Linked DNA regions of Thermoclostridium stercorarium subsp. stercorarium DSM 8532. The protein of the gene in region 2 interacts with the protein of the main gene of each other region in a pairwise test. Links are inferred from orthologs where the notes say so. Each region holds a gene or a part of one and is shown on either strand. Other genes may lie near its edges. The genes, in order: CST_RS05610 and def.

Evidence for each region.
Region 1: the proteins of def (region 2) and CST_RS05610 interact in binary tests that used the Escherichia coli proteins (3 or more experiments, as listed by UniProt). The link is inferred for Thermoclostridium stercorarium subsp. stercorarium DSM 8532 from one-to-one orthologs.

Annotation. Positions count from the first base shown.
Region 1 is NC_020134.1:1,291,193-1,307,819, reverse strand. Bases 7,117-9,926 are described here. They hold CST_RS05610 (aspartate-semialdehyde dehydrogenase), read left to right. Parts: upstream 7,117-7,925; coding sequence 7,926-8,927; downstream 8,928-9,926. Other genes in these bases: dapB (4-hydroxy-tetrahydrodipicolinate reductase), read left to right, coding at 9,844-9,926; dapA (4-hydroxy-tetrahydrodipicolinate synthase), read left to right, coding at 8,933-9,811; ylxM (YlxM family DNA-binding protein), read right to left, coding at 7,117-7,230. In the rest of the region: CST_RS05650 (CvpA family protein), read right to left, coding at 1-687; CST_RS05645 (Rqc2 family fibronectin-binding protein), read left to right, coding at 1,102-2,862; CST_RS05640 (amidohydrolase), read right to left, coding at 2,901-4,208; trxA (thioredoxin), read right to left, coding at 4,331-4,696; CST_RS05630 (KH domain-containing protein), read right to left, coding at 4,892-5,122; rpsP (30S ribosomal protein S16), read right to left, coding at 5,197-5,442; ffh (signal recognition particle protein), read right to left, coding at 5,518-6,861; more of ylxM, read right to left, coding at 6,877-7,116; more of dapB, read left to right, coding at 9,927-10,599; CST_RS05595 (YesL family protein), read right to left, coding at 10,661-11,593; CST_RS05590 (zinc ribbon domain-containing protein), read right to left, coding at 11,751-12,122; CST_RS05585 (ABC transporter ATP-binding protein), read right to left, coding at 12,506-14,434; CST_RS05580 (ABC transporter ATP-binding protein), read right to left, coding at 14,434-16,170; CST_RS05575 (MarR family winged helix-turn-helix transcriptional regulator), read right to left, coding at 16,175-16,627.
Region 2 is NC_020134.1:1,461,275-1,478,070, forward strand. Bases 86-3,064 are described here. They hold def (peptide deformylase), read right to left. Parts: upstream 1,820-3,064; coding sequence 1,352-1,819; downstream 86-1,351. Other genes in these bases: CST_RS06370 (DUF116 domain-containing protein), read right to left, coding at 86-408; fmt (methionyl-tRNA formyltransferase), read right to left, coding at 386-1,336; priA (primosomal protein N'), read right to left, coding at 1,886-3,064. Also shown: more of CST_RS06370, read right to left, coding at 1-85; more of priA, read right to left, coding at 3,065-4,318; CST_RS06390 (P-loop NTPase family protein), read right to left, coding at 4,452-4,862; CST_RS06395 (single-stranded DNA-binding protein), read right to left, coding at 4,907-5,572; CST_RS06400 (hypothetical protein), read right to left, coding at 5,930-6,571; CST_RS06405 (SOS response-associated peptidase), read right to left, coding at 6,652-7,245; CST_RS06410 (hypothetical protein), read right to left, coding at 7,454-8,413; CST_RS06415 (hypothetical protein), read right to left, coding at 8,400-8,951; CST_RS06420 (hypothetical protein), read right to left, coding at 8,952-9,347; CST_RS06425 (hypothetical protein), read right to left, coding at 9,374-9,838; CST_RS06430 (hypothetical protein), read right to left, coding at 9,871-11,889; CST_RS06435 (ATPase, T2SS/T4P/T4SS family), read right to left, coding at 11,889-13,742; CST_RS06440 (CpaE/TadZ family protein), read right to left, coding at 13,735-14,550; CST_RS06445 (hypothetical protein), read right to left, coding at 14,554-15,228; CST_RS06450 (CpaB family protein), read right to left, coding at 15,249-16,184; CST_RS06455 (serine/threonine protein kinase), read right to left, coding at 16,199-16,796. UniProt on the Escherichia coli protein: Removes the formyl group from the N-terminal Met of newly synthesized proteins. Requires at least a dipeptide for an efficient rate of reaction. N-terminal L-methionine is a prerequisite for activity but the enzyme has broad specificity at other positions.

The DNA.
Region 1 (16,627 bases), 160 kb from region 2 along the record:
AACAATGACGCAGCCTATAACCATTCCAAGAATCATGCCTACCGTTTTGTTCGTAGTGCTCAAGATACCGCTGTGGGAAATCAGCGAGTTAATCATTCCGCCGATGATGGAAACAATCAGCTTAACCAAAAAGAAAACAATAATAATTGAAATAACCTTAAGGACTGAAAAAACAAGGAGATCGGCCAAAGACGCAACAGCGTCGCTTAAAACATTCGCTCCAGCTTCCAAAGGATTGGCCATGTCAAACAACTGCCCCAATATCGTATTGTCATTCAGAAATTCTTTCAGGACGGGATATTTCTCAAAAAGCTGGTTACTGTTTTCGATAACCGAAAAATCAACGCTTTGCCTGAACGCAGGAACGGTGAATCCTGAATAGGCTTCTTCAAGGGTCTTGACTATTGTTTCCCTGATATTCGTCTTTTCCATAATAAAAAGAGCCACAGGTTCGGAAAAAAGGGCAGAGCATACAACGGCCGCTATATACCCTGCCAAGCTGAAAACTGCCTTAATCAGCCCCCTGACATAGCCAACAAAAGCACTTATGAATATAACACCAATAATGGTATAATCGATCCAGTTCAGGCCCCATTGCAGTATATAATTCAAAAATACTACGGCTGCAAGGGCAATCATCAGAATCACAATGGGAATCCGGTCTATATTTAAGCGCTCCCGCGACATATTTACCTCCAGAAAAAAAATCATCGTACCAGCTTTTTCATACCCGTGACACTAATATATCATGTATACCACGAAACAGCAATTACTTAATGAAAGTGGACATATTCACCATCAGAAACAGTATAATCGAAACTATCAGAACACTTATCGCAACCGATCTTTTTTTCAGAAGCATAGCAATTTCTCCTTTCAGAACTGAGATGAACTCATAAAAACATTGCAGTTGCTTTGATCTCTCTATAGGCTTGTCCTGACTGGAAAAAATTATAACACATTTTATTGATTTTGTAAAACAAAACTAATAAAACTGTAATATTTCCCTTTTTGAGAGTTATCATTTCTCTATTCCCCGTTGTATGCTAAAATAAAGCATAATTATATCCTAAGAAACATGGCGAAACGGAGTGAAATGAAATGCCTTTTGACGGAATTGTTGCGGAAGCCGTGGCTGACGAATTAAGCAAAAAAATATCAGGCGGGCGTATTTTCAAAATATACCAACCTGAGAAATATACACTGATATTTCATATCAGGGCCAATAATGAAAACTACAGGCTTTTAATGAACTGTAACGCAAATTCGGCAAGAATCCATTTAACTGAACTGGACCTGGAAAACCCTGAAACTCCGCCGGTATTTTGCATGCTTCTCAGAAAGCACCTTATTGGCGGAACCGTAACTGCAGTTGAATGTCTGGATTATGAGAGGATTATTAACCTGTATGTGGAATCTTCCGATGAACTCGGAGACAAAAGCATAAAAAAGGTCGTCGTTGAAATAATGGGAAGGCACAGCAATATAATTCTTGTGAACAGCTCAGGGAAGATTATTGACGCAATAAAGCACATTGATCAGGACATAAACCGGGTAAGGGAAATAATGCCTGCAAGGACATATGTCTTACCTCCTCCGCAGGATAAAACAATTCCCACCGAACTGAATATTGAAAATTTTATTCTATCCCTTGAAAATGAACAAATCCCCATTTCCAAAGTCCTGCTGAACAGGATTAAGGGCTTCAGTCCGGTGCTTTGCAACGAAATCTGCCACAGGGCCGGAATTGAACCCGGCACTCCTGCAAACAGCATAAAAAGCGAAAAGCTTTCCGTGTTGACCAGAGTATTGCAAAATATTACCAATACTATCAAAAGCGGAGAATATTCACCAAATGTGGTGATAGATGAAAACCTGAAAAAGGCGGTTGACTTTCACGTAATTAAACTTACCCAGTATGGGTGGTTCAAAGAATACGGCAGCATCAGTGAGGCAATTGACAATTATTTCAGATATACTGCCGTCAAAGACCTTATAAAGTCAAAAACAAATGAACTGATAAAAATTGTAAAACAAAACATTGAGAGATGCGAAAAGAAAATTAGCATTCATGCCACAACCATTGATGAAAACTCCAATATGGAGACTTACAGGTTATACGGGGAGCTTATAACCGCAAACATACACATGCTAAAAAAAGGAATGAAAAGTTGCAGGTTGCTGAATTACTATGAGCATGAGGAAACTTATGTAGATATTGAACTTGACGAAAGTCTTACACCCCAGGAGAACGCACAGAAATATTTCAAAAAGTACAGCAAGGCAAAGTCTGCCATGGCTTTCGCGGCAGAACAGATGAAAATTGCAAAAAGAGAGTTGGAATACCTTGAAAATGTTCTTTTCAACCTCGAAGAAGCCAATTCTGTCGAAGAGGTGGAAGAAATTCGTGAAGAGCTGAGTAACCAGGGTTATATACGGAAAACGGCAAAACCGAAAAGAAACGTTCAGAAATCCGGTCCTCTTTGTTTTAAATCGTCGGAAGGTTATCAGATATGGGTTGGAAGAAACAACGTGCAAAATGACGAACTGACGCTTAAATTTGCAAAACCGGATGATTTATGGCTTCATGCGAAAAATATCCCTGGCTCGCATGTTATTGTACGCGTTCCCGATCCAATACCCGAAAAAACTTTATTCGAAGCTGCGTCTCTTGCGGCATGGTTCAGCAAGGCACGCAATTCATCAAAAGTTCAGATTGACTATACCAGGGCAAAATACGTCAGAAAACCTTCCGGCGCAAAGCCTGGTATGGTTGTATATGTAAACTATAAGACAGTGGTTGTGGACCCAAAAGAACCTGCTTTTCTGTCTGCGGAGAACAATCAGTTCATCGGGCAATAATAAGTGCCCGACGAACTGACGGGTTTATATATCTTGTTTCACCCGAAAAGTCTTTGGCATACTTTATTGACATTATACAGGATTTTTTCGGTGTCCAGTGTTTTATACTCCCCTTTATCATACAAAATTCTCCCATCAACGAAAACTGTCTCTACATCTGAAGCCTGGGCGGAGTATGCCAGATTGGAGACAGGATTGTGTTCAGGCAGATAATGGGGTTTTGAAAAATTCAGAATAACCATGTCTGCAACAAAGCCTTCTTTTATCTGACCCACGTTATTAAATCCCAATGCTTTTGCCCCGTTAACCGTGGCCATTTTGAACGCCTCTTCCGCCCTAACTGCCAGCGGATCCCTCCTTACTCCTTTATGAATAAGAGCGGCAAGGTTCATTTCTTCCCACATATTTAAATTATTATTGCTGGACGCACCGTCGGTTCCCAAAGCAACGTTTAAGCCTTTTCTTAACGCTTCTGGTACAGGCGCGATTCCGCTGCCGAGTTTCAGGTTGCTTCCCGGATTGTGAACAAAAGATACGCTTTTTTCCTTCATTAACTCCATGTCCTGTTCGGTTACATGAACACAGTGCGCGGCTATCGTCGGCAAATCAAAGAGCCCCAGGTCATATAAATGCCGAACAGGCGTTTTCCCGAACTGATTAAGGGAGTCATTATGCTCTTTTAAAGTTTCGTCAACATGAACATGAATGCAAGTACCGAATTTTTCAGCCGTATTTCTTATCGCTCGGATATATTTTGGGGCGCATGTATATATTGCATGGGGCGCAAACGCAACCCTAATCCGATCATTCATTGCACCGTGCCATTTTTTGAATGTCTCAACGGCTTCCTTTATTCTGTAATCATCGCTGTAATCATCCTTATCCTCATTATTCGTCAAACCGCGGGAAAGTAACGCACGCATCCCGGATTCCGCAGTGGCTTCGGCGATCCGGTCAACAAAATAATACATGTCATTGAAACAGGTGGTACCGCCTGCGATCATTTCCATCATTCCAAGCAGCGAACCCCAATATACGTCTTCATCGGTAAGTCTGTCTTCTATTTTGAAAATATGATCAAACAGCCATGTGTGAAGATCCAAATCATCGGCATAACTTCGCATCAGAGTCATCGGAACGTGGGTATGCGCATTAACAAGACCGGGAATTAACACCTTTCCCGTACCGTCTATTCCGACCTTTCCTTCGCCTTTTGAACCATCGTTTTTATTCCCGCCCACATAGGTTATTTTGTTTCCTTCGGTTTCCACGGTGGCATTTTTGATTATTCTCAGCTCGTCATTATCCCATGTTACAACTGTAATGTTTTCTATATGATATCCCATGAAAAATACCTCCTGCATCAAAAAGGCTTTCGGTTTTGATTATATCCCTTTCCGGCTTTTAATGTCAAAATATTCCTTAACCAATTAAAAAGCCGGAGAATCTTTTGTCTCCGGCTCTTTAATTACAGATGTTTATTCAGCATGTTGGAAAATTCCTCTTTTGATCTTGCACCTATAACAGTATCCACTATATTTCCGCCTTTAAACACCATTAAAGTAGGAATTGTCATAATTCTGTATTTCTCAGCCAATTCACCCTGTTCATCCACATTTACCTTACCGACTTTTATTTTGCCGTCAAACTCGTTGGCAAGTTCATCTACAATCGGTGAAACCATTCTGCAAGGCCCGCACCACGGAGCCCAGAAATCCACCAGTACAGGCTTATCAGACTGAAGCACTTCCTGTTCAAAATTGTCCTTTGTCAGCGTCAAAACATTGTTTGCCATTGAAATCTCTCCTTTGTATTTTATTTTGCTGTGTTTCATCATTAATTCGGGTTTCAAATATGATTATATATGATCTTTTATTCCCAAACTACTTCACTTTTAACATCAATCTGCAATTTTTCACTGAAAATCGGTCACCGGAAATAAAACGAAAATGCTGTCTTAAAACCGGACGAACTGATTTTAAGACAGCATGCTAAGTAACAAAACAGAATTCCTTTCGTATGGGCCAAATTATTGAATTATTTCAACTACAACACGTTTGTTGTTGCGCATTGCTGCTGCCTTCATAACAGTACGGATAGCTTTGGCAATGCGGCCCTGTTTTCCAATAACCTTGCCCATATCTTCTTCTGCAACTTTTAATTCGAGGATAAGTGATCTCTCACCCTCAACTTCTCTTACAGATACATCATCAGGATTGTCAACTAATGATCTGGCAATGCTTTCCAAAAGTTCCTTCATTAATAACCCTCCATTTAGCATACGATATATTTTAGTCTATGGTAATTGAAGTTTTATACTCTTTCAATCCCGCATTATTTTGTAATTCCGCAAATCTTCAAAAGCTTCTTAACAGTATCGGTAGGCTGTACGCCTTTTCTCAGCCATTCTCTTGTTTTCTCCTCGTCAAACTTAATTTCGGAAGGATTTGTAAGAGGATTGTATGTTCCTACCTGATCAATGAATTTTCCATCTCTGGGTGCTCTTTCATCTGCTATTACTATTCTGTAAAACGGTTTCTTTTTCGCACCCATTCTTCTCAAACGCATTTTGACTGCCACCTGTCTCACCACCTTTCACGTCGAAGAGTAATATATTAAAGAGATTTCTTACTTTCCTTATGCTAAGCACATGAGCTAAAACGGCAGCCTGAAGCCGCCCAGACCTCTCAGTCCCTTCAGCGCCCGGGGATTTGAGAACATCTTCATCATTTTCTTCACCTGCTCGAACTGTTTCAGCACCTGATTAACCTGCTGGATTGATGTTCCGCTTCCCTCGGCGATGCGCCTTTTACGGCTTGAGTTTATAATGGAAGGATTTTCACGTTCTTTTTTCGTCATTGACTGTATAATCGCTTCCACATAAACCATTTGTTTTTCATCTATCTGTATATCCTTTAATACCTTGCTGTTTACACCCGGCAGCATTCCAAGGAACTGGCTTATCGGCCCCATATTCTTTATCTGCTGCAACTGCTCAAGAAAATCGTCCAATGTAAACTGCTGTGTTCTAAGTTTTTTCTCCAGTTCCAACGCTTTTTTCTCATCAAAGCTCGCCTGAGCTTTTTCAATCAGCGTCAAAACATCGCCCATTCCCAGTATCCTTGAAGCCATTCTGTCGGGATAAAACGGCTCAAAATCACTTAACTTTTCACCAATTCCGACAAATTTAACGGGTTTCCCCGTAACAGCCTTCGTTGAAAGGGCCGCTCCACCTCTTGTGTCGCCGTCAAGCTTCGTAAGGATTATTCCGTCAATATCCAGTCTGTTATTGAAACTCTCGGCCACATTTACGGCATCCTGCCCAGTCATTGAATCCACTACAAGGAGAATTTCGTGCGGCTTTACACTCAACTTTATATTCTCAAGTTCATGCATCAGTTCCTCGTCTATATGAAGCCGCCCTGCGGTATCTATGATCACGGTGTCAAACTGCATTGATCTGGCATAGTCTACAGATTTCTTCGCAATTTCAACAGGACTTGTGCCTGTTCCCATTTCAAAAACCGGAATGTCAATCTGCTTACCCAGAACCTGCAACTGTTTTACAGCAGCCGGCCTGTATACGTCACAGGCAACAAGCAATGGCCTTTTTCCCTGTTTTCTGAGGTAGTTAGCCAGCTTTCCGCACACAGTTGTTTTTCCCGCACCCTGCAGCCCAACCATCATGTAAACCGTAGGCGGAGAAGGCGACACCGTAAGTTTTGCAACCGCCCCACCCATCAGCTGGATAAGTTCTTCGTGAACTATTTTTATTACCTGCTGACCAGGAGTAAGGCTTTCAAGCACTTCCTGTCCAACGGCTCTTTCGGATACCTTCGCTATAAAATCCTTTACCACTTTATAGTTAACGTCGGCCTCCAGCAGTGCCATCCTTACTTCCCGCATCATTTCCTTAACGTCTTTTTCGGTTACGCGGCCGGCGCTTCTTATTTTCTTCATTACATTCTGCAGCTTTTCCGATAAACCCTCAAATACCATACTTTCCTCCGGATTCTACAATTCCTGTATTATTCTCTCCAGCTCTTCTATACACAGGTTGATTATTTTTTCGTCTTCCTCTCTGTTCACAAATTTCACGCTGCGTAAACTGGACAATATATTTTTCAATGCCTCTTCGTGTCTTAAAAACCTTTTGGCGTGCCCAAGCTTCTCTTCAAGTTCTTTTAGCGTCTTCTTCCCCTTTTTTACACCGTCATACACGCCCTGACGGCTGATATTCAGTTGTGACGCAATCTCTCCAAGGGTATAATCGCTGTTATAATACAAATCCAATATCTGATATTGCCTCGGCGTTAATAGCTGCCCGTACAAATCGAGCAGTATTGCCACTTTTGCATATTCTTCCACAATTAAACCCCTGTCAAGTACAATTACTTTACAGCTTTAAATTATACCTTCCCGGGTACATGTTTGTCAACCAAATATTAAATAATTCTTTTTATTCCGCCTGTACTTTATTGTTTCAATATTCAGCCATCATTCAATATTTAACGTTACCAGCAGAACATTTCGGGCAAAAAATAATAATTATTCAGTTTGTGTGAATTTTCTGTTTGACATGGCTATTATTTGATGTTATTATTACTGTAACCTGAAAGCATAAACCTTAACTCTTGAAAATTGCCGGTTACGGATTCACAAAACTGAAGCAAAAATGCCGGATACCGAATAAATTATAACATAGGCACTGAAAAATGAATATCGGAAGATAGAGGTGCATTTTTTATCAGTAGGTCCATTGAGGTATATGGGTACCGATGATATGGGCTGAAAGGAAAAAATGCCGAAGGAAAATTTCACCCATATGGAGTTTTCCTGGTCCTTCAGTGAATAACTGCTGGACTGTCATCAATTTTTCAATTGATGGAGCGCTATCGGTAGTAAAAGTACCTTTGTCCCTGCCGGCAAAGGTATGCGTTAACTGCTGAGAGTCCGTCAGCAGTTTTTATTTTATAAAGCGAGTTTGAAACGGTGAACATGGCATTTATTCTAATGTTGTAAATCAATATTTAATATAGTATAAATATTTTGGAGGGTTTGTTATGAGAAAGTACAGAGTGGCTGTTGTCGGCGCTACCGGAATGGTAGGGCGGATGATGCTGAAGGTTCTTGAAGAAAGAAACTTTCCTATTTCAGATCTGTTTCTGTTTGCATCAGGCAGATCAGCCGGTCAGAAACTTACTTTCCAAGGAAAGGAATATACGGTTGAGGAACTGAATGAGAACTCATTTGACAGAGGCATTGACTTTGCTCTTTTTTCAGCCGGAGCGAGTGTCAGTCAGAAATACGCACCAATTGCCGCAGAAAAAGGTTGCACTGTTATAGACAACAGCAGCGCATGGAGAATGGATCCTTCTGTTCCCCTTGTTGTTCCTGAGGTAAACCCTGAAGACATCAAATGGAATAAGGGTATAATTGCAAACCCGAACTGTTCTACAATTCAGGCAGTTGTGGTATTAAAGCCGTTGCATGACAAATACCGCATAAAGAGGATTGTTTATTCGACTTACCAGGCTGTTTCAGGTGCGGGAATGCAAGGTTACAAGGATTTGGAAGACGGGCTTAAAGGTGAACCTCCGAAAAAGTTTCCATATCCGATCGCAGGAAATATACTGCCTCATATTGATGTGTTTACAGACAACGGGTATACGAAAGAAGAAATGAAAATGATCAACGAAACGAGGAAAATACTGCACGACCAAAGCCTTCGCATAACCGCCACAACCGTCAGGGTACCGGTATTTAACTCCCACAGCGAATCCATAAATGTCGAGTTTGAAAAGCCTTTCGATCTTGATGATTTGAGAAATACATTAAGGGAAGCACCCGGTGTCATTGTTCAGGACGATCCTGCAAATAACCTTTACCCCATGCCAATCACGGCATCAGGCAAAGACGAGGTTTTTGTCGGAAGGATTCGAAGAGATGAAAGTGTTGAAAGCGGCGTAAATTTATGGGTTGTTGCTGACAATATCCGCAAAGGCGCTGCAACAAATGCGGTCCAGATTGCTCAGCGGCTTGCCGAATACCTCGAAAAGGAGTGATATCCTTGAAAAATCCTATTTTTGAGGGCTCATGTGTGGCCCTTATAACCCCATTTACCGGCGACGGGGTTAATTATGAAAAGCTCGAAGAACTTATTGAATGGCAAATAAAAGAAGGAACCGATGCTATTCTTATTTGCGGAACCACAGGCGAAGCGTCGACAATGCCCGATGAGGAACATAAGGCGGTAATTAAGTTTGCCGTTGAAAAAGTGGCAGGAAGAGTACATGTTATGGCCGGTACAGGAAGCAATGATACACGGCATGCTATTGAACTAAGCAAATATGCCGAATCTGTAGGCGCCGATTCAATACTTACCGTAACTCCCTATTACAATAAAACCACACAGGAAGGATTGTATCAGCATTTTAAAGCCATAGCAGAATCGGTTAAAATTCCCGTTGTACTGTATAACGTTCCGTCAAGGACAAACCTGAACATAAATCCCGAAACTTTAAAACGCCTGTCCGAAATTCCGAACATCGTTGCGGTAAAGGAATGCAACCTGAATCAGGTAGCGCAGACAAGATATCTTTGCGGAGATAATCTTGTAATATATTCTGGGGAAGACGGCAACGTTGTTCCTCTTCTTGCCCTTGGCGGAAAAGGGGTTATTTCGGTTGCCGCGAACATAATTCCTGCAGACATGCATAAAATGGTTCGTTCATTCCTGAACGGTGACATTGAAACAAGCCGAGAAATACAGATTAAAATCGTTAACCTTGTTAATGCCCTGTTCTGCGAAGTTAACCCAATACCGGTAAAAGCCGCAATGAACGAGATGGGAATGAATGTTGGAAAATGCCGGCTGCCGCTGGTTGACATAAGCGAAAAGGGGCTGAACACCGTGCGCGCCGCGCTTTCCGAGTACGGTCTGATTTAAAACATTTCTGCTTTCACGAAAGGATGAATAGAATGGTAAGAATTCTTTTAAGTGGCTGTAACGGTAAAATGGGTCAGGTAATAACAAACCTTGCACGTGACCGTGAAGACGTCAGGATTGTTGCAGGATACGACATACATGACAATATCAAAAACGATTATCCGGTTTTTACGCAACTGGAAAACTTCAACATACCTGTGGACGTTATTATCGATTTTTCTCACCCTTCGGCGCTTCAAACGGTTTTAAATTTCGCCCTTGCAAAAAAAATCCCGCTTATAGTCGCCACAACCGGCCTTTCCGATGAACAGGCGGCAAAACTGAAAGAAGCCTCGAAGGTTATCCCTGTCCTTCATTCGGCCAACATGTCCCTTGGCGTGAACCTTCTGATTGATCTTGTTCAGAAAGCGGCGAAAGTTTTATACAGCAATTTTGATATTGAAATAATTGAACGCCATCACAACCAAAAAATTGACGCACCAAGCGGAACGGCTCTTGCCCTTGCCGATGCAATAAACCAGGCAGTGCCTGAAAAATACAGGTATGTTTACGACCGGCATTCAAGCCGCGTTAAACGCAGCAAGGACGAAATAGGTATACATTCGGTGCGGGGCGGAACAATAGCAGGCGATCACACCGTTATTTTTGCAGGAAATGATGAAATCATCGAATTGAGGCATGTAGCCAACAGCAGGGATATCTTCGGAGTGGGCGCATTGAAAGCAGCAGTATTCATTCATGACAAAAACCCAGGTTTTTATACGATGAAAGACTTGTTAAATATTTAAGGGCGGCTAATAAACCGCCCTTTTTATTTCTTCAAGACTATTCCCGTTAATCCAAGCGGACTCAGTTTTGTTCATTATTGTTAGTCTCATCATTATTGCCGATAATCGGCGTATCTGAAAATATTTTTTCTTCGTCACTTGTTTCCCCGTTTTCCTTATTGGCCTGCAGAACTGGCTGTATCATGTATTTGTCTATCTTGGAGTAAACGTAAAAGTTTGTTATATAGCTTGTTAACCCCATTGTAATGAAGATAAACATAAGATAGCCTATCACCGGATAATAGAACGAGAAAAACACTATCAGGAATATGACAATCAGTATTAAAAGATTCGGGAAAAATTTCATTATGGCAAACAGGAATGCATTCTTGTATAACTGCCTTATGGTTAAATCAAACGTAACCATCATCGGGTATATATACATGCTCATCATCATAAATATCAAAAAGGCCACAATGATAAAAGCAGTTGCGGCAGTCATAAGCAGATTGTCCTTGTTGAAATTCAGGTAGAAATAAATATCCAGAATTACAAGCACGGTAAAAAAGGCATTTATAATGCTTACAATCATGCTCTGCTTAAAATTCTTTATCGCCTGCTCTTTAAAATCTCCCCAGATAAACGCATGCTCCTCACGGGAATAATTTCGCAGAATGTACGTCATCCCGGCCTGAGCCGGCCCTACGGTAATTAAAGGCAGGCAAACGAATATCGTCATCAACGGAATTGTTCCGAAGAACAAACTGTTTGCCATTTCTTCAGCGTCCATTACCGCATTCTGCGTTATCAGCGCCTGAAGGTAAGCTGCAAAAAAGACCAGGAATAAAAGCGCCGGTATATTAAAAACACCAAAAAGCATGTTAACTTTGACAATATTCCAGAATTTTCTTCCAAGTACTTCAAAGAATATCCTGATTCTCGGCTTCGGAGGCGCATCCTTGGGCACTCCGGGTCCTTCCCTTGTATAGTCAAAAAATCCAAACAACCCAGCCATAGCAAACCTCTTTTTCTTTTGATTTTTGATTTCTGATTATTTATTCAATACAAACCATTACAAAAATACAAAATTAATGACAAAAAGTCTAATAAGTAATTAACTAAATTGTAACAGAATAAAAAACCTTATTCAATACGGGTTTTTGTCCGCCTGCTCAGAGCTTTCCTCCACAGTACGGACAAAAGTTATATTCCGCGGGTATATTGGTTCTACAGTTTATGCAGTACTTAAACGGAGAATAATTTCCCAAAGGCCTTAAATTTTCTTCTCTGATCTCGGCATAAGGATTGTTCTCAAATTCCCTGCCAACCACGGGATCCAGTTCATACAGCCGGCCACAGCATGAGGTTTTTGCGATGTATCTTATATTCCACCTGAAAGTTGGTATAAAAAATATATGAAAATATCTGTATGTCTTAAAAATTTCATATCTGGCCAGGCTTCCGCATGACGGACATATAATGTTGTTATATGCACCTATATACTTATCCTTGTCCTGTACGCCAAACACTCCCACAAAAAACATATAACCACTCTTTTTCCCGGTAATTGTTTACTTCTGTTCTATATATAATTTAACACCCTGAATAATAATATCAACAGGAAAATAAAAAATCAAATAAGCACAAGAATAAATTGATTTAATGCTGTAATTTTTGAAAAAATTATGTCGCCATCACCTTCAGAATTTAAAATCACGTAATTATTACCGGATTTTCCCATATATCTGTTCCATATACTGTTCCACGTTGTAATGTGATAAACATATAAAAAAATATAATACCTTATATCGCCATTGGTTTCATTCCTTACCGGTTATCAGATCATAAAGATGTGAAAACGCAAAAACCGGTCTATTGCCCGTAACAGCAACAGACCGGCCTTTTCATTTTTAAAGAAGCTGCCTTTTCAGTCCAGTTCCGCCTGACCGGTGTAAAGCTGATAATACCTGCCGCCCAGGGCAAGCAGCTCTTCGTGGGTGCCCTGCTCTATAATTTCGCCGTGTTCCAGTACAATAATCAGGTCGGCATTTCTGACGGTAGACAGCCTGTGGGCGATTACGAAAGTGGTCCTGTTTTTCATTAACTGGTCCATACCGCGCTCAATGTATTTTTCCGTTCTTGTGTCTACCGAACTTGTGGCTTCGTCGAGTATAAGGATAGGAGCTTTTGATATCGCGGCCCGGGCGATATTCAGAAGCTGCCTTTCACCCTGGCTGAGGTTTGCACCGTCGCCTTCAAGCACCGTATCATATCCTTGGGGCAGCCTTTCAATGAATGAATGGGCACAGGCTATCTTGGCCGCCTCAATAACTTCCTCATCGGTTGCGTCAAGACGGCCGTACCGGATATTTTCCCGTACAGTTCCGGAGAACAGATGGGTGTCCTGAAGCACCATTGCTATATTGCTTCTTAATGAATCTTTTTTTATGTTCTTGATATTTATACCGTCAATTAATATTTCTCCCTCATCAATTTCATAGAATCTGTTAATCAGATTCGTAATGGTTGTCTTTCCCGCCCCTGTGGAACCCACAAAGGCTATTTTCTGTCCCGGTTTGGCCGTTACATTTATATTTTTCAGTACAACTTTCCCAGGCACATAACCAAATGTGACATTTTTCAGTACCACTTCCCCTTTTATTAACCTTGCACCTTTCACACGGTTTGACCTTGCACATATTTCAATTGCTCCGGGCGAGTCATTTGTTTCGGGTGTTTCATCCATAACTTCAAATACCCTTTCCGCACCGGCCAATGCGGCATAAATAACATTCATCTGCATCGAAAGCTCATTTATCGGTCTTGAAAAATGCCTTGCATAGTTTGTAAATATGGTCAGACCGCCAATATCAAAGTTTTCCGTCAGGCAAAGAACCCCGCCTACCGTTGCGGCAATTGCAAAGCTTACCTGGCTCAGATTACCCATGACAGGTCCCATAATACCGCCAAAAAACTGTGCTTTCATCTGCTTTTCCCGCAGATTGTCACTTAGGAATTCAAACTCTTCAATTGTAGTTTCTTCATGGCAGAACACCTTTATTACTTTCTGCCCGGTAATGGTTTCCTCAATATACCCGTTTACCGCACCAAGGGCCTGTTGTTGCCCCGAGAAATATTTCCTGCTCTGTTTTCCTATCAAACCTCCCACATAGGCCAGCAAAGGTGTAATTACAATGACAATTACCGCAAGGATCCAGTTTGTAACAAACATAAGAACCAGAGTGCCAAGGAGGTTAATAATACCTGAGAAGATCTGCGGCAGCGTATTATTAAGCATCTCGCCCACTGAATCAAGGTCATTTGTAAAACGGCTCATGAGATCGCCATGGGTATGGGTATCGTGATATTTTAACGGAAGCCTTTGTATTTTGCTGAACAAATCTTCCCTGATTTTTATCAAAGCATTCTGGGAAACTCCTATCATGATTCTCTGCTGCAGGTAAGAACATACTGCCCCCACCAGATAAATGCCTGCCATCGTCAGTATACCGATTAAAAGATTGCTGACTTTTTCCTGTGCGGTTTTTCCGGACGATACGAGATTGTTTATGATCGGGCGCAGAATATAGCTTCCTGCGAGATTCGTCAGAGTACTTCCCAGAACACAGGCAAGAACAAACAGAATTTTAATCTTGTCCCGCCCAATATAAGCAAGCAGTCTGTTAACCGTCGCTGAGGCGTTTTTTGGTTTGCTGCCTCCTATACGTCCATGCGGGCCGCCTGGCCTTCTGCCACCCGGACCGGGCATAGGCATTTTTCCAGGGCCTGCAGTTGCGTTTATATTCCCGTATCTGCGCAATAATATTTCTTTTCTCTCTTCACTTATATGACTCATTATGCCGTCACCCTCTTGTCTACCTGCGAGTAATAAATTTCAGCGTATGTTTCACAGTTTTTCAGTAATTCTTCGTGTGTGCCCACACCGACAATTTTCCCGTCATCCAGTACAACAATCTTGTCGGCATTGATTACCGAAGAAATCCTCTGGGCAATTATGATTTTCGTCGTGCCCTTTAGCATCTTATTTAGATTTTCCCTTATTCTGGCCTCGGTAGCACTGTCAACCGCACTGGTACTGTCGTCAAGAATAAGTATTTTGGGTTTTTTCAGCAATGCCCTGGCAATACACAGCCTTTGTTTCTGCCCGCCGGACAAATTCACTCCACCCTGTCCAAGCTCAGTATCGTATCCGGCTTCAAATGAAGTAATAAAACCATGAGCCTGGGCACTTTCGGCGTATTGGTAAATTTCCTCGTCATCTGCATTTTCATTTCCCCATTTGAGGTTTTCCTTAATGGTTCCGGAGAACAGAACGTTTTTCTGCAGTACAATACCCACTCCGTCGCGAAGGTTTTTAAGTGAATAATCCCTGACATTGACATCGTCCACGAGGACTTCACCAAGATCAGCATCATATAACCTTGGGATTAACTGCACAAGGCTTGACTTGCCGCTGCCAGTTGAACCTATTATGCCCACGGTTTCGCCGGGGTTTATGACAAGATTGATATTCTCCAAAACCCATTTTTCGCTGTTTTTGTAATATTTAAAGTGAACACCCCTGAATTCTATCTTACCATGTTTAACGGTAAGCTCTTTATGCTTTGCCTCGTCATCGGTCAAATCAATGCGGGTATTGAGAATTTCATTGATACGCCTTGCGGAGGCAATGGCTCTTGAGGCATTCAGAATAATTATTGAAACCATTATAAGCGACATCAGTATCTGAATAACGTAATTTACAAACGCAGTCAGGACACCCGATGTCATATTGCCTGCAATAATCTGATTTCCGCCAAACCATACAACGGCCAATGTCGTTATATTCATCGTAATAATCATGAGAGGCATCGTGAAAATTACGACTTTCATCGCACTGACTGTACTTTCTTTTAAATCGGTATTGGCCTTTTTGAATTTTTCTTCCTCATACCGTTCCCTGACAAATGACTTTACAACCCTGATATTGGTTAAATTCTCCTGAGTCGTAGTATTAAGGGCATCGAGTTTTTTCTGCATGTTATTGAACCTTGGGAAAGCGACTTTCAGGATGATATAAATTGCCAGAGACAGCAGCGGAATTACGCACAGGATTACCAATGCAAGTTTTGAATTCAGCGTAAAAGCCATAATTAGCGCACCTATAAGCATTCCGGGGGCTCTTAACGCCATCCTCAACATCATCTGGATCATATTCTGTACCTGGGTAATATCATTCGTTAACCTTGTAACCAACGAGCCGGTGCTGTACTGATCAATGTTGTAAAAGGAAAATTTCTGGATTTTTCTGAACAGGTCTTTTCTCAGGTCGTTGGCAAAACCTGTGGAGGCCTTAATTGCGAAATACGCCCCGCCTACACCGCCTCCCATCATGCACAATGCCGTAATTATCATGATTATACCTGTTTTGACTATATAAGAAATGCCTCTGCCTCCGACTATACCGTTATCAATGATGTTGCTTAATAACAGAGGCATGACCACTTCACCGATAACTTCCACAATCATAAGTATGGGACCTATGATAAAAGCAGATAAATATGGTTTTGCATATTTCCAATACCGTTTCATCGCTTTATGTCCTTTCTTTCTTGGATTTTATTTCTTCCTCCATTTTGTTTAAATTATTGTCCAATTTTTGTAATAAAACAAACAGGGTGCATTTTTCATCATAAGTAAACCCTTCAAAAACTTTTTGATTGGTCTGTTTAAAAATCTGTTTGCTTTGTTCTACAACATTGTTCCCCTTCTCCGTAATAATGATTTTATTAAGCCTGTTATCTCCTTCATCGGTCTCCCGTCTAATATACCCTTTATTTTCCAGTTTTTTAAGCGATACTGCTATCGTAGCCGCAGACACGTCCATCGATCTGGCAATATCGTTTTGCGACACGTTTGGATTACGGGCAATCTCCATCAGTAATCGGTGCTGGGCATGGTAGACCCCTGTTTTATCAAGGTAATGCTGCATTATTTTCCTGTGTTTTATCGCAAAACTGATCAACTGATGAATAATTTCTTTATTACC
Region 2 (16,796 bases):
AACAAGCAGTTTCTCAGGCAATACTTTTTTGTCAAGGGATAAAACATATTTGTTGTTTGCCTTTATGAAAACTTTTCGTATTTCATCCTTCCTGTAACTGAAAACGTCGCTTACGAACAGCAAAAAAGGCATATAAACTCTTAACGCGACGTTCATGAAAAACCGGGTGAAAGCGCCGTTATTTTTTTTGTCACTTTTCCGGTCGTTAACAAGGCTTGTGTTAACGGTAAAAAATCCAGCCAAAAGCAATGCCAATACAATAAAAAGTAAAAATGCGGTACAGACAAAAATAATTTTAAAAAACTCGGCACCCAGGAATACCGCAGAAGTCAATATTGATGCAGAAAGCACAAAAAAAACCAAAATAACGCCTAATGAAAGGTTTCTAAAGTGGCTGTTCCTGTTCAAATCGATCCCCCGGTTTGATTTCATGTCCGCACAAATATTGCTCCACTGTCATCCTTTTGCCGTTGTCACACTGAATTTCCAAAACATTAACCGCACCTTTCCCCGCCTGTACCGTAATAAAACTTTTCCCCACCTCTATTATTGTTCCCGGCTTATTACCCGATATTAGTCCAGCATCCCGCACTTTTGTTTTCCAGATACGCATCCGCTTGCCGTTAAGGTATGAATATGCCCCGGGCCATGGATCGGTACCGCGTACCAGGTTATGTATGGCCGTGGCATCTGCATCCCAGTTTATTCTGCCCGTTTCACGGACAATACGTGGAGCATACGTGGCTTCTGCCTCATTCTGCGGTATAGGTGTAATGGTTCCCTTTTCAATCCGGCGGATTGTTTCAAGCAACAGTTCGGCTCCGATTATGGACATCTTATCGTGAAGTTGTCCTGCTGTCATGTCATCATCAATTGGAATTTCCCTTGAGAGCAGTATGTCCCCTGCATCCATTTTCAGAACCGTCAGCATTGTTGTTACGCCTGTTGTTTTTTCACCGTTTATTATTGCCCATTGAATCGGGGCGGCGCCACGGTACTTCGGAAGTAACGAGCCATGGACGTTAACGGTTCCGTATTTTGGGATATCCAATACCTTCTGGGTTAAAAACTGTCCAAAAGCGCATGTTACAAAAAGGTCAGGGGCCATTTCCTTAAGTTGCTGAACCGAATCGCTGCTTCCTATTTTTTCAGGCTGCATTACAGGTATATTATATTTAAGTGCACATTCCTTTACCGGAGAAAATGAAACCTTGTATCCTCTTCCTCTTGGCTTGTCGGGCTGCGTTACCACGGCTACGACATCCATTCCGTTATTAATCAAAATTTCAAGGCTTGGAACGGCAAATTCGGGTGTCCCCATGAAAACAATCCTCATATCAACACCTTCTCTTTAATTTTCATTGTCCATATCTACATACCGTATTACTTTATCCTCAAACAGTATTCCGTCAAGATGATCCATTTCATGGCACAATGCCCGTGCAAGCAGGCCCGTCCCTTCGATTGTGAAGGATTCACCTTTCCTGTTAAGAGCCTTTACAACCACGCGTTCCGGTCGCTTCACTTCTCCGTATACCCCGGGGATACTCAGGCAACCTTCAATATCCACAACCTGTTCGGCCGATTCTTCGATTTTTTCCGGGTTAATCAGGACAATCGGCCCTTCGCCGACGTCTATGACGCATATTCTTTTAAGAACGCCAACCTGCGGCGCGGCAAGACCTACTCCGTTCGCGTCATACATTGTGTCGAGCATGTCATCGATCAGTTCATTTATTCTGTCGTTTATTTCCTTTACAGGTTTACTCTTTTTTCTTAAAATTTCATCACCTTTTTTACGAATTTGTCTAATTGCCATTAAGTTGCCTCCCAACGAAAATAATTTTGCTTAAAACATAATATTATTTACCCCGCAATGATGTCATTATATCATACTATACGGATTAATATCCACCGAAACGGTCCATTCTTTTTTCCGTGAATTGTTATATTTATCGTAGATCCATTCAAGAATATTTGTCATGTTTTTAATCCTCGGATGTTTCAGAACGATGCGCCACCGGTACTGATTCCTGAGTTTTGCCAGTGGTGACGGGGCAGGATCGGAAACAAACATCCCTTCATTCAGGTTCATGTTATTTATTATATCTGAATGGATTTTTTTTATAATTTCCATAGCTGCTTCGCTTTTTTTCGATGAAACCTGAACCAATCCCAGCTGGTAAAAAGGTGGAAGTTTCAGCATTTTGCGAAGTGCGATCTCCTGCCTGTAGAATTCTTTATAATCCTGCTTTATTGCAGCCTGGATGCTGAAATTGTCGGGATTATACGTTTGAAGGACGACTCTGCCGTGCCTGCCTGCCCGCCCGGCTCTTCCCGCTGCCTGTGTTATGAGTTGGAATGTTCTTTCGGTCGCTTTATAATCTCCGCTGCCGAGGAGACTGTCCGCCGAAAGTATGCCTACCAGTGTAACATCAGGAAAATCATGCCCCTTGGCTATCATCTGCGTTCCCACCAGTACGTCAATTTTGTTGTTTCTGAAGGTATCAAGGATTTTTTCGTGACCGCGTTTACCGGTGGTGGTATCCATATCCATACGGATTACCGATATGTCGGAACGAATTTGAGGGATCTGCTCCTCCACTTTTTGAGTCCCGATACCATGAAGATCAATGTTATTACTTTTGCATTCCGGACAAACCGATGGTTTTGCCGTTACAAAACTGCAGTAATGGCATACCAGTTTCTTTTCCGCCTGATGGTAGGTAAGCGAAACACTGCAGTAAGGGCATAATACTATATACCCGCAGTTTCTGCATTGTACGAAATTTGAATATCCCCTTCTGTTAATAAAAATTATGGACTGCTCGCCTGCTTCCTTGTTTTTTATAAGTTCACGGGTAAGAACAGTACTTATTCCGTTCTTTGAGCCCATGTCAGGTTCCTTCCTCATGTCCACAGTAATAATTTCGGGAAGCGGCAGATTGTTCGTTCTTTCATTCATTTCAACAAGTTTTATTTTTCCGGTTCTGGCTCTGTAATAATTTTCTATCGACGGTGTTGCTGAACCGTAGATGAGAAGGGCATTGTTGTATCTGCATCTGAATGTGGCTATGCCTCTTGCATCATATTTGGGAGTTCTGTCGGATTTATAGGATGTTTCATGTTCCTCGTCTATAACGATAATTCCAATATTGTCCAAAGGCGCAAAAACAGCAGAACGCGCTCCGATAACCACTCTGGCTTCCCCGTTTTTAATTCTCCGCCACTGATCAAAACGCTCGCCTATTGAAAGACGGCTGTGGAGCAGTGCAATCTGATTTCCGAACCTTCCTTTGAAGCGGCGTACGGTCTGAGGAGTAAGCCCGATTTCAGGCACTAATAAAATAGCGTTTTTTCCCTTTTCAATGGTCTTGGCTATGGCCTGCATGTAAACTTCAGTTTTTCCACTGCCTGTTACGCCGTGGAGCAGAATCTCCTGAAATCCCCCTGTTTCCATGGCTTCGTAAATAATGTCGAGGGCTTTTTTCTGGGATGGTGTGGGCGGCAAGGGGAGTGTTTCAGGAGCGTCGTCATATTCAAACGGATTCCGTTCAACTTCAGCGTCATAAAAGGCAATATATCCCTTTTTTTTCATGTTATTAAGTGTGTTCTGGGAAAAACCCAGAGCGTTAAGTTCGGCCACGGATATGCTTCCTTCTTCGTAAAGTATTTCCATGATACGTATATAATTCAGATTTTTAACGTTGTTATTTTCTACCAATTCCCAGAATTCTTCCTCATCCATCGCAGGACATGCGTTTTTTTCAGTTTTGGCCCTGGCTTTCATTTGGACATGGCTTTTTATTCTTACAACATTTTTTTCTATAAGCTGATTAAGAATTTTTCTTACAGGTCTGTTGACAATTTGCGTAAGATCTTCCACCGATATTTTTCCGTTGTTGTCAGACAATACTTTAATAATTTCCTGTTCATCCCTGTCAAGGTCTACCCGGTCAGCTGACATAAGTATAACATCTTCCCGGAATAACAGCCCAAGTCCGGTGGGAAGCATGCATCTTATAGCCATATCATAGGTGCATACATACCTTTTTCTCATATATTTGCTTAATTCTATAAGTTCATCTGACAAAACGGGAGTTTCGTCAATAATCTGGGAAATTTCCTTTAAACCTGAAAATTCGCTTGTTTCCTTTACAGCCATTACAAAAGCTTCACACAGCCTGTTCCCTTTCCCGAACGGAACAATAACACGAACTCCCGGTCTGATACAGTCTTTCATATTGTCCGGGACGATATAATCATAAAATTTGTCAAATTCCCTTGTGCTGTTTTGTATCACAACCGACACGTACACTTTTTATACACCTCTGTACATTCTCAGTTTATTTTACATTATTGAATAAATGTTTGAAAGTACAGGGTCAAAATAAAAAAGCCTGTTTGAAACAGGCCGAAAAAAATGCAAATATTGAAATATTAAATGTCTGTTACAGAGCGTACTCTTTTGTAATAAAGTCAGGAATATCCTTAATGTTTCCGCTAATGGAAAATACAAGGCGTATGTTAAACTTATCATGAAGTTCCTTAATTTTTTCAAAGAAAAGCTGATAGTCGGGATTGGGTTCGGCTATCAGATCCAGCCTGTCTATATATAAGGCTGCAATATCGTAGTCTGAGGCAATCAAACCACAGATAAAACCATAGAATGAACTGAGATTTTCAATATTGAACTCTTTTATATTAACAAAACGGATTTCATGCCTTAATGCCGTTATGAGTTCATCGTCACTGTCGATGAAAATCACATGTCCGTGTATGTTGTCAACTATACTGTGGGCGTCTTCTATTAAATATTTCGTTTTTCCGACGCCTTTTGTTCCAAATACTACTTTTATCACAAAATATCTTCCCCTTTAGGCATATATTTCAATTCTTATCTGTTTTAGCTTTCCCTGTTTGACTTGCGTGCATTGTTGTTTTCCTTAAGGTGTTCCATTTTCGATATGGAAACTTCGTAAGCTGTCCTTTCTTCTACAGTACCGTCAGGCAATTTTTTCTGATAGTTCCGACTCTGAATCCTTCCCCAAATTCTGATATTGTCACCAATTTCAAAATTACTCGCATACCTGGCATTGCGACCCCATGCAATACACGGTATGTAGTCCGACTTGTTGTATGCGCGGTTCACAGCCAGAAGAATATCAGCGATTTCACGTCCGAAAGGCGTAGTTCTGTAGACAGGTTTTTTACAGATAAAACCATTTAAGTAAATGCTGTTCGTTACTTTGACATCTTCACCGGGTTCAAAAACTGCAATGTCTCTGGCGAAGACAGTTAACAGAAGTTTACGGCCTCCTTCTCCGCTGTAGTTGTTATAACTTCTGAATTGCCCGTCCACAGCAACCATTTTCCCTACCTCGAATTTTTCCAGAGGCAGTAAACGTTCTGAAAACATTACAGGAATGTAATCGTATGTATTGCTGAGTCTGGGAACTTCTACTGTGAAAGTATAGAACCCTTCACCATAAACTTCATGACTGAATTCAGGCTTTGATATTATGGTTCCGGACAAACTGGCACTATTGTTATCCATAATATTACCGGGCATGGATAAACCCCACTCCTCTCTGTCTTTCGTGTCTAAAACTAAATTCATCTCATGTTAGCTTATTCCACAAAATATGTTTTTAGAAGTTTTATTTTTATTTTTATTTTAAGAGTTTTAAAACTCATAACATTACCATTTCTCCTGTCAAAAAGTAAAGCTGCCTGCAAAACGGGCAATATTAACAAAAAAAGGCTTATCCAGCAACAATCACATCAAAGCCAGAATTGGCTGCAATCAGCCAATTTTATTATACCCATATAAACTTCGTTATGCAATGTTCTAAAAGCATTTTGTTGTAATTTCACCTTTTTTCGGCTATTTTCAGCAATATTTGCCGGTATATTATGTTAAATATAATTAACTAATGGCATTTCCCCTGTTTAAATTCACATCATACAGCACTGCAAAGGAAGCAGCTGCCAATATGTTGTAAGGATCCACAGCAGTACTGTCGATGTTAATCACATACTCTTGGGGTTCTATTTTTCTTCCATTAGCAGTAACCAGCCCGGTTCTTATATAGCACAGAAACCGCCCGCTAATTGAAGGTTCCCCGGTACTTGACGTTGTGATGTTTGAGTCCTTATTAAAACCATAACGTAGCACTCTGCATATTTCATCGGAAAAATTTAACGTTTTAATTACATCTCCGTTTAAAATAATCGTCAAGTTTTTAAAAGATCTTTTGCTGTTGCAGATTATATTTTGAGCAAAAGCCCATTCACTGTAATCATTTATAATTAATGTATCCAGCGGGAGAAAATTTAAAGCATCTTCTATGTCTGAAAATTTGATTTTAATAATGAGAATTTCAGTTCCTGTCTGATTGATTGCCGAACAGTAACTGTTCCAGGTTTCCTTGTTCCTGAAATATCCATACTCTGAAATGCTGACTTTTCTGTTTTCAATATTAAGAAAGTGTTTTATTGTTTCTAAAATATCCTGAGTATTGCTGTTTTCAATAATTCCGGCTATATGCATGCCTAATCCCTGCTTCATTGTCTGTATACTTTGTTTATAACGTGATATTATCTTCTGCAATTATTGATTTGCTATTCAGAGATGTAATCCGGCATAAGTTACGTCACTTCGGCAATATATGTTTTGTCGTTGTCTGCCGCCCGAAGCATCGAAACAAGCTCTGCTGTATCGGTCGAAAACAGCCATCTGTCCATGTCCCTTTCACTTATTATAACCGGCATTCGGTTATGTATTTTTTGAATTTTTTCGTTGGCATCTGTTGTAAGAATTGTAAATGCAGGGAAAACGTAATCATCGCTTTTGCCTCTGAAAAACCAGAAAATTCCTGCCATATAGAAAAGTTTATTGTCAATGCTGATAAGATGTTTTATTTTTTTGTTTCCGCTTTTTTTCCATTCAAAAAAACCCGTTGCCGGCACAAGACATCTGCGTTTCAGGAAGGGTGTCCTGAACATTTGTTTTTCCGATATGGTCTCCGATCTTGCATTAAAAATTAGTTTTTTTCCGTTGGGAGACGGAAACCCCCATTTTACCGCGTGAACCTTTCTTTCTCCACTGTCAGGTGTGATAATGGGAACGGTATCACCGGGGAATATCTCACCGTGTTTTTTGATAAGATGCCGCTCAACCTCTGAAACAAGTTTTGCAAAATCGTCCATTTCCTTTTCCGGAATATAAAATCTCCCACACATAAAAAACAGTCCTTTCCTACGTTAACTTTGGCTTACTATTATTATAATCAACATTTACAGTTTATTAACATACTGTGCGTCTGAATATTTTTAATGCATGAATCTGTGGCAAACGCCTTTTGTACACAAAAATAGGGTTCACGGAATAAAGCACACTAACCATGAACCCCTTTAAACGTATATGGGCAAATTTTTTCAAAAAAATTATTTAAGGATTACAGATATGGCACGGAAAAGCCCCCAACAGCGCGCATTCCCGCCTGTTATCATATATCGTGTCCTTTTCTGTAAGGATAGGGCAATTTTCCCGGTGATAATAGTAAATTCCGTTTATATCCTGCTGAATGAAATAGTAATTTTTTCTTATTATTCTCGCAGCTCCAAGGGCATAACTGTTGAAGCGTTCACCCCTGATTCCAACCGGTATTCCCTGAAAAAATGCAAGAATCCCTATATCCTCAATATTCCTCTGCCAGTTACCGTCCGATATCGAAGGAGGGCTGAAGTGGTAAGCAATTCCATACGTTTTGGCATATTTGTTATGTTCGTTTATGGCGATATTTACGTCCTTTTTGATGGATTCGGCAATTGTTCTTTTCCTTACTTCTTCAAACAGCTCAAAGTCACAAATTAATGTGTCAAACGGGAGAGCAGACGTTAATTCCTCCCTCCTGCCCTCATAAAAAACTTTATTTATGGTATCGAAAACTTTAACGTAATCATCCAGAGTGAAAAGATATACAAATCCTTTTTTTTCATAGAAATATGGCTTTTTCGGTTTCCAAACCATTTCCTGTATTATTTCGCCATTAATATTTTTGTAGGACTCCGCTGAATATACCCAGTACCCGTCGTAATCAATGAGGACTATTACCGGAATATAGGCTTTTAAAACATCCTTTGCCGTTTCATCATGCATTATGCCAAAGTTAACATAAAGTGTCGTGAAAAAAGCTTCCACTGCCTTTTCACGTGAAATGAATATTTTGTTATCCATCCCCCTTACAATCATGGCATTTGATGCGTCTTCTACAGCAGTGTCAAGGTATCTGTTGAGAATCATGCTTTTATATTCGGCGTTTTTCAGATTGTCGTTCTTAATTCTTAGCATCAGGGCAAAAGGCAAGGCTATGGAAACAAAAAGAACAGCCATGTCAGTGATTTTCATCCCGTACCATGCCTCCGTAACTGACAATGATGCGTCTTGCCGGTAGTTCTGAAAAAAGCAGCAGTTGCTGAACCCTTGTAGCAGGCGTTTTGTTTACATTTACGACTTTCACTCTGAAAATATCTCCCTTTGACAAATAATAATACCTGTCGGTCTGACCTGAAAAACCCGGGTTTTCGGGAAACAATCGTTCAAGGATCTCTTCGGTATATGTTATGTTACGATTAATCATATAATCATGCTGAAACGTCGTTATGTCAGCAGGATCTGTATAAACAGGATCTATGCTGTAATGTATATGTTCCATGGTTATTTCATACACATTTCCCGTTGCCGCCAGAGCTTCACAGAACTGCGCATACATAACCGGAGTGATATATCCCAGGTTTCTGACCGAATCAACAAAATCTGTTGTTTCATAAAGCACAACAATTCTTGTAATATCATCCTGCCGGGTTAACATATTTTCCACAGGAAAAATGAAAAACAACAGAATTGATATCAGCATTGCGACGGTTTTGCCAAGTGTTTCAGACAATTAGGGCTCACCGCCTTTTTTTCGGTATTTAACCATAACCAGCTCTCCGGAAGTGTTAAAAACATACTCCACATTGTACTCCGAATCATAATCCACAATGTCGTAATCAAAAGCGCTAATATCAGTATTTTGAGGAATAAGTACCGAATCTACCGAAATATCGGTTTCAAGACCGTTTTTAATACAACCGATGATAAAAGCCCCGGAAACCGTTGAATTTTTCGGGATATCGACGTAATTTGTTTCGTAAACCGGTCCTTTTTCACAAATTTTACTACTTATTGTATCCATTATCTCATTTTTGTTATTATACAGAGTAAAAAAAAGCGTAACGGCTGTTATTATAAAAAAGGCGGCACTGAAATAAGAAATGGCTTTCAGTATATTCTCTTCCATACGATTACTCCCCTTGAACCAGTATTTCATTTCTGGGTAAAAATCAATGCCACAATTTTCCCGTTCTTGTCACGGATAACTTCTCCCGTAAACTTGCCGTTTCTATTTATGTATTTATCGCTTGCTTCATCCATCAGCTCTGATATATTGCTTACCGTTCCGTTCTTTTTAATTTCACCGGTATTGTTGCTGATAACAACCTCATTAATGTACCATGTTCCTGAAGGATTCTTGTTGGTTTTTACCATAACGCCTATATACTCATCCTTAAACCGCCTTATAACATTGACAACCTCGCTGCCGCTTAATTCCATGCCGTCGTAAATGGTATACTGGGATTCCTCAAGTTCGGTGTTTATCCTTTCCAGTTTTCCGATAGTTGCCAATGCGGTACTCTGGCCCGAACGCATCAGAATTATGCCTATTGATACCACAGCCATTGTAATAACTACACCCGCGCCGATTATAATGGCTTTTAATGAATTTTCCATAAAACCACTCCTCCTTATGTTTTATTCAAAGTTTAAAATAATTTATCGATTTCATCCGAAAAACTAATCAACTGCCTTATGCTAAGCAAAATGAATGGTATAAGAATATACAGCAGAATTGTCGCTCCCATGGGAATAAAAGCTATAAACTTCCCCAGTATGCCTTTTCTGTTCACCATTATTTCATTGTCCTGTTTTCTTTTTTCCTGATAATATTCCCTTTCCAGCCTAAGCTCGTCAAAAGCCTGTTCGACGGTGATTTTGTCAGCAGCGGAAATAAGATTTTCCACAATTCTTGCAAAAGGCGGGTAAGGTTCGTCAATTATCAATTGCTCCAGCGCCTGCCTGTCTCCGTACTCATAACTGTTAAGGCATTTTTGTATTGACGGTTTGAATATTTCGGCAAACTGTTCCATCCAGTGCAGTATATCCTCAACACTTATCCTTTCAATATGCATCAGCATCATAATGATAGTGTGAAACTGTTTTACTTCGTCCTCCATACTAATTTTCAGTATGCGTTCACTGAAAAGCAGCATCCAGTAAGGAATGTAATGAGATATAACTGAAAGCACAATGCAGATTACCAGTTCCCACCATTTAAAGTTATGTGACCTGTATTTTTCGATTTTGCCTAATATTCTTTTTGCCGTAACCACTACCTGGTTTTTGTCACCGTAATTTTCATTCAGCCTTATCGTTTCGGCCAATTCCTGAAAGGTTACTTTTTTGTTCTTAAATAAGTTTATATATTTTCTGTCTGTTTCTATTTCCTTAAGTTCGGTCTCTTTGTCTATAAAAGGATTATAGCCGGCCAGTTTCAAACCGGGTGATGAATACAATATATTGTGCCTTGCAATCCAGTGAACGTTCAGGAAAACCAAAAGGCTTAACAGAAAAGCCAGGACAGAATACAGAATTTGTTTCAGAATGAACTCCCTTACAGTCATTCGAGCCTGTGTTTTATTCAAAAGCATTTCATACTTTAATGATTTTGAATATTTTTTCTCATAAACGGCATCGGTAATGTGTCTAATTATCCATATTTTAAGCAATCTCGACAAAAGTTTGCTTCCGAGCGGCGAATATTCTGCATTTGTCTGAAGTCTCACAATCAGTTGATAAGCGGCTACTGCAAGAATGAAAAGCACAGTGGTTGCGATAAAACCGTAGACACCGTCATAATATTCATACAATTCCGGAATATTGGATACAGCCCATTTTCTTATGAAATTCAACGTAAATATCGGGAAAATTGCTATGGCTGAGAGGCTTTGAAAAAGGTATCCCAGTTTTTCCCGTCTCAAAAGCTCCATATTGATTTCCTGCTTTAAATAATTCAAATTGGTAAGATAAATTGACTTTCCTTCGAGAAATTTGTCCCCAAAACGCTGCACAAGGTAGCTCATTGCGATAAATGTCTTCATGTACTTGTTTGGCGCTGTATCATAAAACTGGTCTACCCTGTCGTCGATATTCGTATCGGTTAAAGTTTCATACATTTTCTCCGCATGAAGAGACATTTCATAATCGCATTCCGATATACTGTCGTATATTGCCTCATCAATCATTCCATGTTCATGATAATGATGCCTGACGTTTTCCAGAAAATTTTCAAATTGCTTTAGAAGTCTGCTATCAAGTCTGTCAACCAGCATTTTTATTATCTGGTTGTGCAATATATACACGGTGAAAACCGATATCAGGGCAAAATAAAGGTTTTGGCTGAGAATAAGCAATATAAACAGTACGGTCAACGAAATTCCGAGGGAAAAATATGTAAAACGCATTGTTTTCCTGTTTATTGTCCATTCATCGGACAGATCAAGAATCTCGATGCGCTTTTTTATTCTGCTCATGTATCTTCTTAAAAAAGGAATTTTCACGGCTATCCTGTAGGAAGAATACAGGAAATCTTTTTTTATTTTGAGCCGGACCTTCAAGTCTTCTTTCTTTTTCAGGTTAATAAGCATTATGCCTGCGAAAATCGCACTTATTGCTGACAGAATAATCAACGTTGTTAAAATTGTTATCAGTGCATTCTCCTTCATTAAACTTCACTCCGGTTAAAATACCTGGTCAGGTAGGATTTAAATTCCGACTTTTCGTCATCGGTTAAATTGTTCATAATCGCATTAATTTGTTTTTTGCTTGGAGGAGAACAAACTTTATACTCCCCGTTTTCATAAACTATGATGTCTCTTGTTTCAAACACCTTTCTGTCAGTCATTCTTGTGAAAAATTCGCGGGCGATGTCAAGAAATCCGTTGATATCCACTTCATCGTCATTAAATTTAATCTCAGGGTAATCGGTATCATCAACCGGAATTATTTCGGTAATTCTTTCAATATACCTGTGACCGGTTAAATCCCTGTTCATATGAATATCGAAATTGACCACGTCCGCTACCTGCTGTTCCGCAATTTTCTCGTTCGTAAACACTCCCGTCTGCAAAAGATTATTTCTGAGAGATTTCACAAGATCCACCGTTGTTTTCGCATGGTGGGTAAAAAGGGTGAAAAGACTTGCCACTTGAGCCATTTGAATCATCAACGAACTTACCGGAGCCGTAGCAACCTCGCCCAGGATATTAACCGTACCGTCGGTTTTTTTCTGAAGGTCCAGACCTTCCTGTCCCGATATTGTTGTGGTTTCCCTGAAAGTAAGGATGTTCCTTTCAGGATATATTTTTCTGAGATGCAGTTCAAAAGCCATTTCCTGAATTCTTAACGTATAGGCCGGGTTTATGAACTTTACAATCGACATAAGAAGCGTGGTTTTGCCTGTGCCCTGCGCACCGGTTATCGCGGTTACTCGGCATCCTTTTATAAGCCATTTGATTAATCCTATTGGAATTTCGCTGTTTTTGTCGGTTATCAGTTCTTCAATTTCCGCCCTTTCAATACTGTCGAACTTTCTTACGAAAAATGCCCACGATTCCGAAAAAGGGGGTCTTACAACAACAACCCTGCTTCCGTCTTTCATCTCGTTTACTTTATAACCGTTGCTTTCGCTCAGTTGTCCTGGGTAATTGTACCGGTATATGTTTTTACATACCCTGATTAATTCTTCCTCCGACCCAAAACTTAAAAACGACAGGTGTATTGTTTTGCCTTTGAAAAAAATCCATACAGAGTCATAATTGGCCGGAAGCTTTGATATAATCGAAAGACTTACAGTTAAATCCAGTTCCTCATGGAAGGCCGGAGGTATACCCGATACTCCTCCGGATACACCGTCAATGCGCATATCCCGTATTTCGTCAATAACTCCGAAGCCCTTGTATAACTGATAAATTCTTTGGGCTATTATATTGAGCTTGTCCTCAAATCTGTTGATTATGGTTTCTTTTGCAAAAATACTGTCAATTTGTTCCTTCGTAATTACGTAGGATATCCCCTCCCCGGTAACGACAGGACTGTCAAGATTATATTCCAGTATTAGTTTTTCGAGGGCTCTGTTGCCATATTTTTTCTTGTAATGATAAAGAAGAATTTCAAACTTATCCTGTGCTGACAACTTTCTTGGATTATCAAAACTTATTATGTTGTTCACATTATTCTCGTCAATTTCATATGATCTGACTAGAATATCCTTTATAAAATCCTTTACATAGTTTTTTGCATTTATGTCACCGTATGTGCAGTTTTTTAGTGCCCTGCGCAACCTGTTCCTGTTGTGCATTCTTTTTTCAAATTCCTCTCTTGTGATATTCAGCTCGTAAAGATTGGTCTTCAGAATATTGTTGAACGCTTCCCGAATAAAAGCAAGTATTGCCTCTATTGCATATCTGTTTTCTTCTAAGTCGGCCGTTTTAATTCTGTTTTTTCCGGTATCTTTAAAATACAAAATTGTTAAAACGGATACAGTCGCGGTTATCAGCACAATCATAATCTCATTCACCCAATTCACCTGCCCTGTATTTTTCATCCACCCCGAGCGTGTTCAATATCGCTTCCGCGGTTTCCGCCACACTTTTGATGAAGTAGCCGTGTATATCTTTCTTATCCGCCTTAAGGTTTTTTATAAAGAAATCGATCACCCTGCATTCAACACATGCGTCAGCAAATTCAATGTCATAGGGTATGGCATATATGTTATTCAAGTTAAACCGCTTTTTTATCTTTTTTATGTTAAACCTTGAATTGGGGTCGTATTTTCCGATTATGAAAAAAGCCTTTTCTCTGTAATCACCGAAATTTTTCAGAAAACTTTCAATGGCGTGCGGATTCTGACTCAGGTTTACCACCGTTAAGTCCGAATTCTCCAAAATCTTTTTTGATATCTCATTGTTGCCCGGGGCTGTATCAATAAAAACAAGGTCGTAATAAACGCCTGCAGATTTAAGTATTAACTGGATGGTTTCCTTCATATTGCTTTGGTAAATATCCATGTTTGTGTTTCTGGTTCCTGTCAAAAGATCAAGCCTGTTTTTCAGGACAGTGGTTGTATAACTTGCTATTTCGTCTTTCTCAATTTTATTAAACTTAATAAATCTGCTTAAGGCATCAATGCCGGTATCCGAAAAATCCATAAGGCTGTATTCCAGATACGAATTGTCTATAAAGGCGGGTTCAAGCGTGCTTCTTTCAAAATGGTTATGAGCCATAAGGATTCGGATACGGTACCTAAGGGCGGTATAGAGAGCCACCGCAATCATATTGCTCGTAGTTCCGAGCTGATGGTAATCGCTCCAGAAAGATACCTGCAATTTTTACCCTCCTGCCTGAGCTTTTTTCAGCGCATAGAACGCTGTTTTCGGCTCGATTTGGAAAATTTCGGTCATGCAGTCGGTAAGCATTTTTTTGAAACACTTTGGAATTCTTTGGAATTTGAATATATCGTCATACTGAGCTGAAAGCCTTGTTGAATATTCAATTTCGTCAAAAGCAAATTCATATGCTCCGACAAGGTTTGTAAATTCACGAGTCCCCAAAACAAAATCAATGTATTCCGCTCTGATTTTTCCAAAAACCGTGTCTCTTAAAATTCGAACGGCATCAGGTTTTTCGGTCAGATTTTTAATCCATGCCGAAAGTGGCATAATGTGATACCTGTTTAAGTCGGAAACTATATACAGTACTTTAAGTGATTTAATATCCTCATAAGTGTCATAATTTACACCCAAATCAATTAAAACAGCGGAGTATTCTGTTAACGGAAGATTGGCTATACTGCCTTTACAGTAATCAAAATAAATGTCCACGTTCCTGTATTCTGCCATATTTCCACAATTTGCACCATCGGGAACACAGTAACGCAGCTCCTGTTCGTTTGACCTGTCAATTATCGCAACTTTACTGCCTGATATATGCAAAATCCGAGACAGGTAAAGCATAATATCCGATTTGCAGAACCCTGCAAAACCTATTAAAGTAGTACCGGTCATTGTAACCATCCTTTTTCCGTTTAATTGTAAAATTCAGTTTCTTCACTGTTTTCATGGTTAGTATAAGTATTCGTATCAGAGTCAGAATTTTCTGTCGGCTGAATTATTTTTTTACTTTTTGACATTTCTTCACTGACTCCTGATGAAACCCTGCCAATGTTTTCAGCGGCCACTGAATTTAAATTTCTTTCAAGAGAAGCTCTTAATTCTCTTGCAAGAGCATCCGAAGCCTTTTCAACAATATTGGGATCCTTATGCATTAAATTCAATACTGCCTCGTTCGCCGCGTAAAACGGTATGGCCGCTTCCTGCAGTTCAGGCATTACATATTTGGTAACATACAGTTTTGTGCCGGGATGAATATATGCATCTATTATTGCGCTGCTGATATTGTGAATTTCAGTTTCATCGAGCCACAGCCTTATAGTGTTCTCTTCTGGAATAATATCAACGATCTTTTTTTTGCTCAGTACAATATAGTTTTCGCCGTTAGGAAAAACAATGCGTACATCGACGAAATCACCCTTTTTCTGGTTTGACTGTACAAGAAACATATTAAACTCCAGTTCCCGCAAGTCGTCAGGTAATTTTTCATCTGCCACTGTCATTTTTAAAACAGGTGTTCCGGCAGGCAAATAAATCATGTTCACCTTTCCCATGTCTGTTTCATCAATAAATTCCGCCTGGGGGATGTTCAGTTTCATTTCAACAATATCAAACATATCCCTGGTTAAAACCGTTCCCGAGGGAATATCCTGTTTTGGTATATAGACAAGTCTGTTCAGTGAGTAAAGGTCAAGCCTTAACTTTTCCAAATTTTCCTCGTATTCATTAACCGTTCTGCCAAGTCTCTGCCTAAAAATGCAGTAGGCGACTGAAAACAGAATTATGACCAGAAGCGATATCAGCATTGATAATAATACCGTACGCATTCTTTTCCTGCGAAAAAAAGCCATGATTTCACCTTCTGTCATGAATTTCCAACCTGAAATATTCTGTTGTATATATTTTCAATTTCTTTGCTTATCGCCGGGTTGATTTTCCATGGATTAACCGCATAAGGAAGGGCTAATATGTTAACTTTTTTGAAATAGGATTTTATAACACTTATTGACTTTCTATCCTGCATCGGAAAGGAGAGGTAAGTATTTGGCATTTTAAGTATGACATCATACCTTTCCACAAACGAACTGACTGCCCGGATTTTCCAGTCGGCTCCGGGAGCCACTATAAGCCTTACATCACTTCTCGGCATCAATCTGGAAACATACTCGTCATGAATACCGTAATCAAGCAATATAAAATCATATTCTGATCTCCTGAAACCGTCAATTTTGTCGATTCCCATTGACGGATAGATATCTAATCCCCTTACTTCATAATATCCTTTTTTCATTAACTGGGACTCTTTGTTCAAAAGTCTGCAAAGGCATAAAGCGTCGCTGTTTTCACCGTACTCCAGTATTGCCGTCCTGTACCCCCTGTTTTTAAGCCACATTCCAAACAATATACAAAAATGGGTGACTCCAACACCTTTTTGTATTCCCGAAACACTTATTTCAACCGCA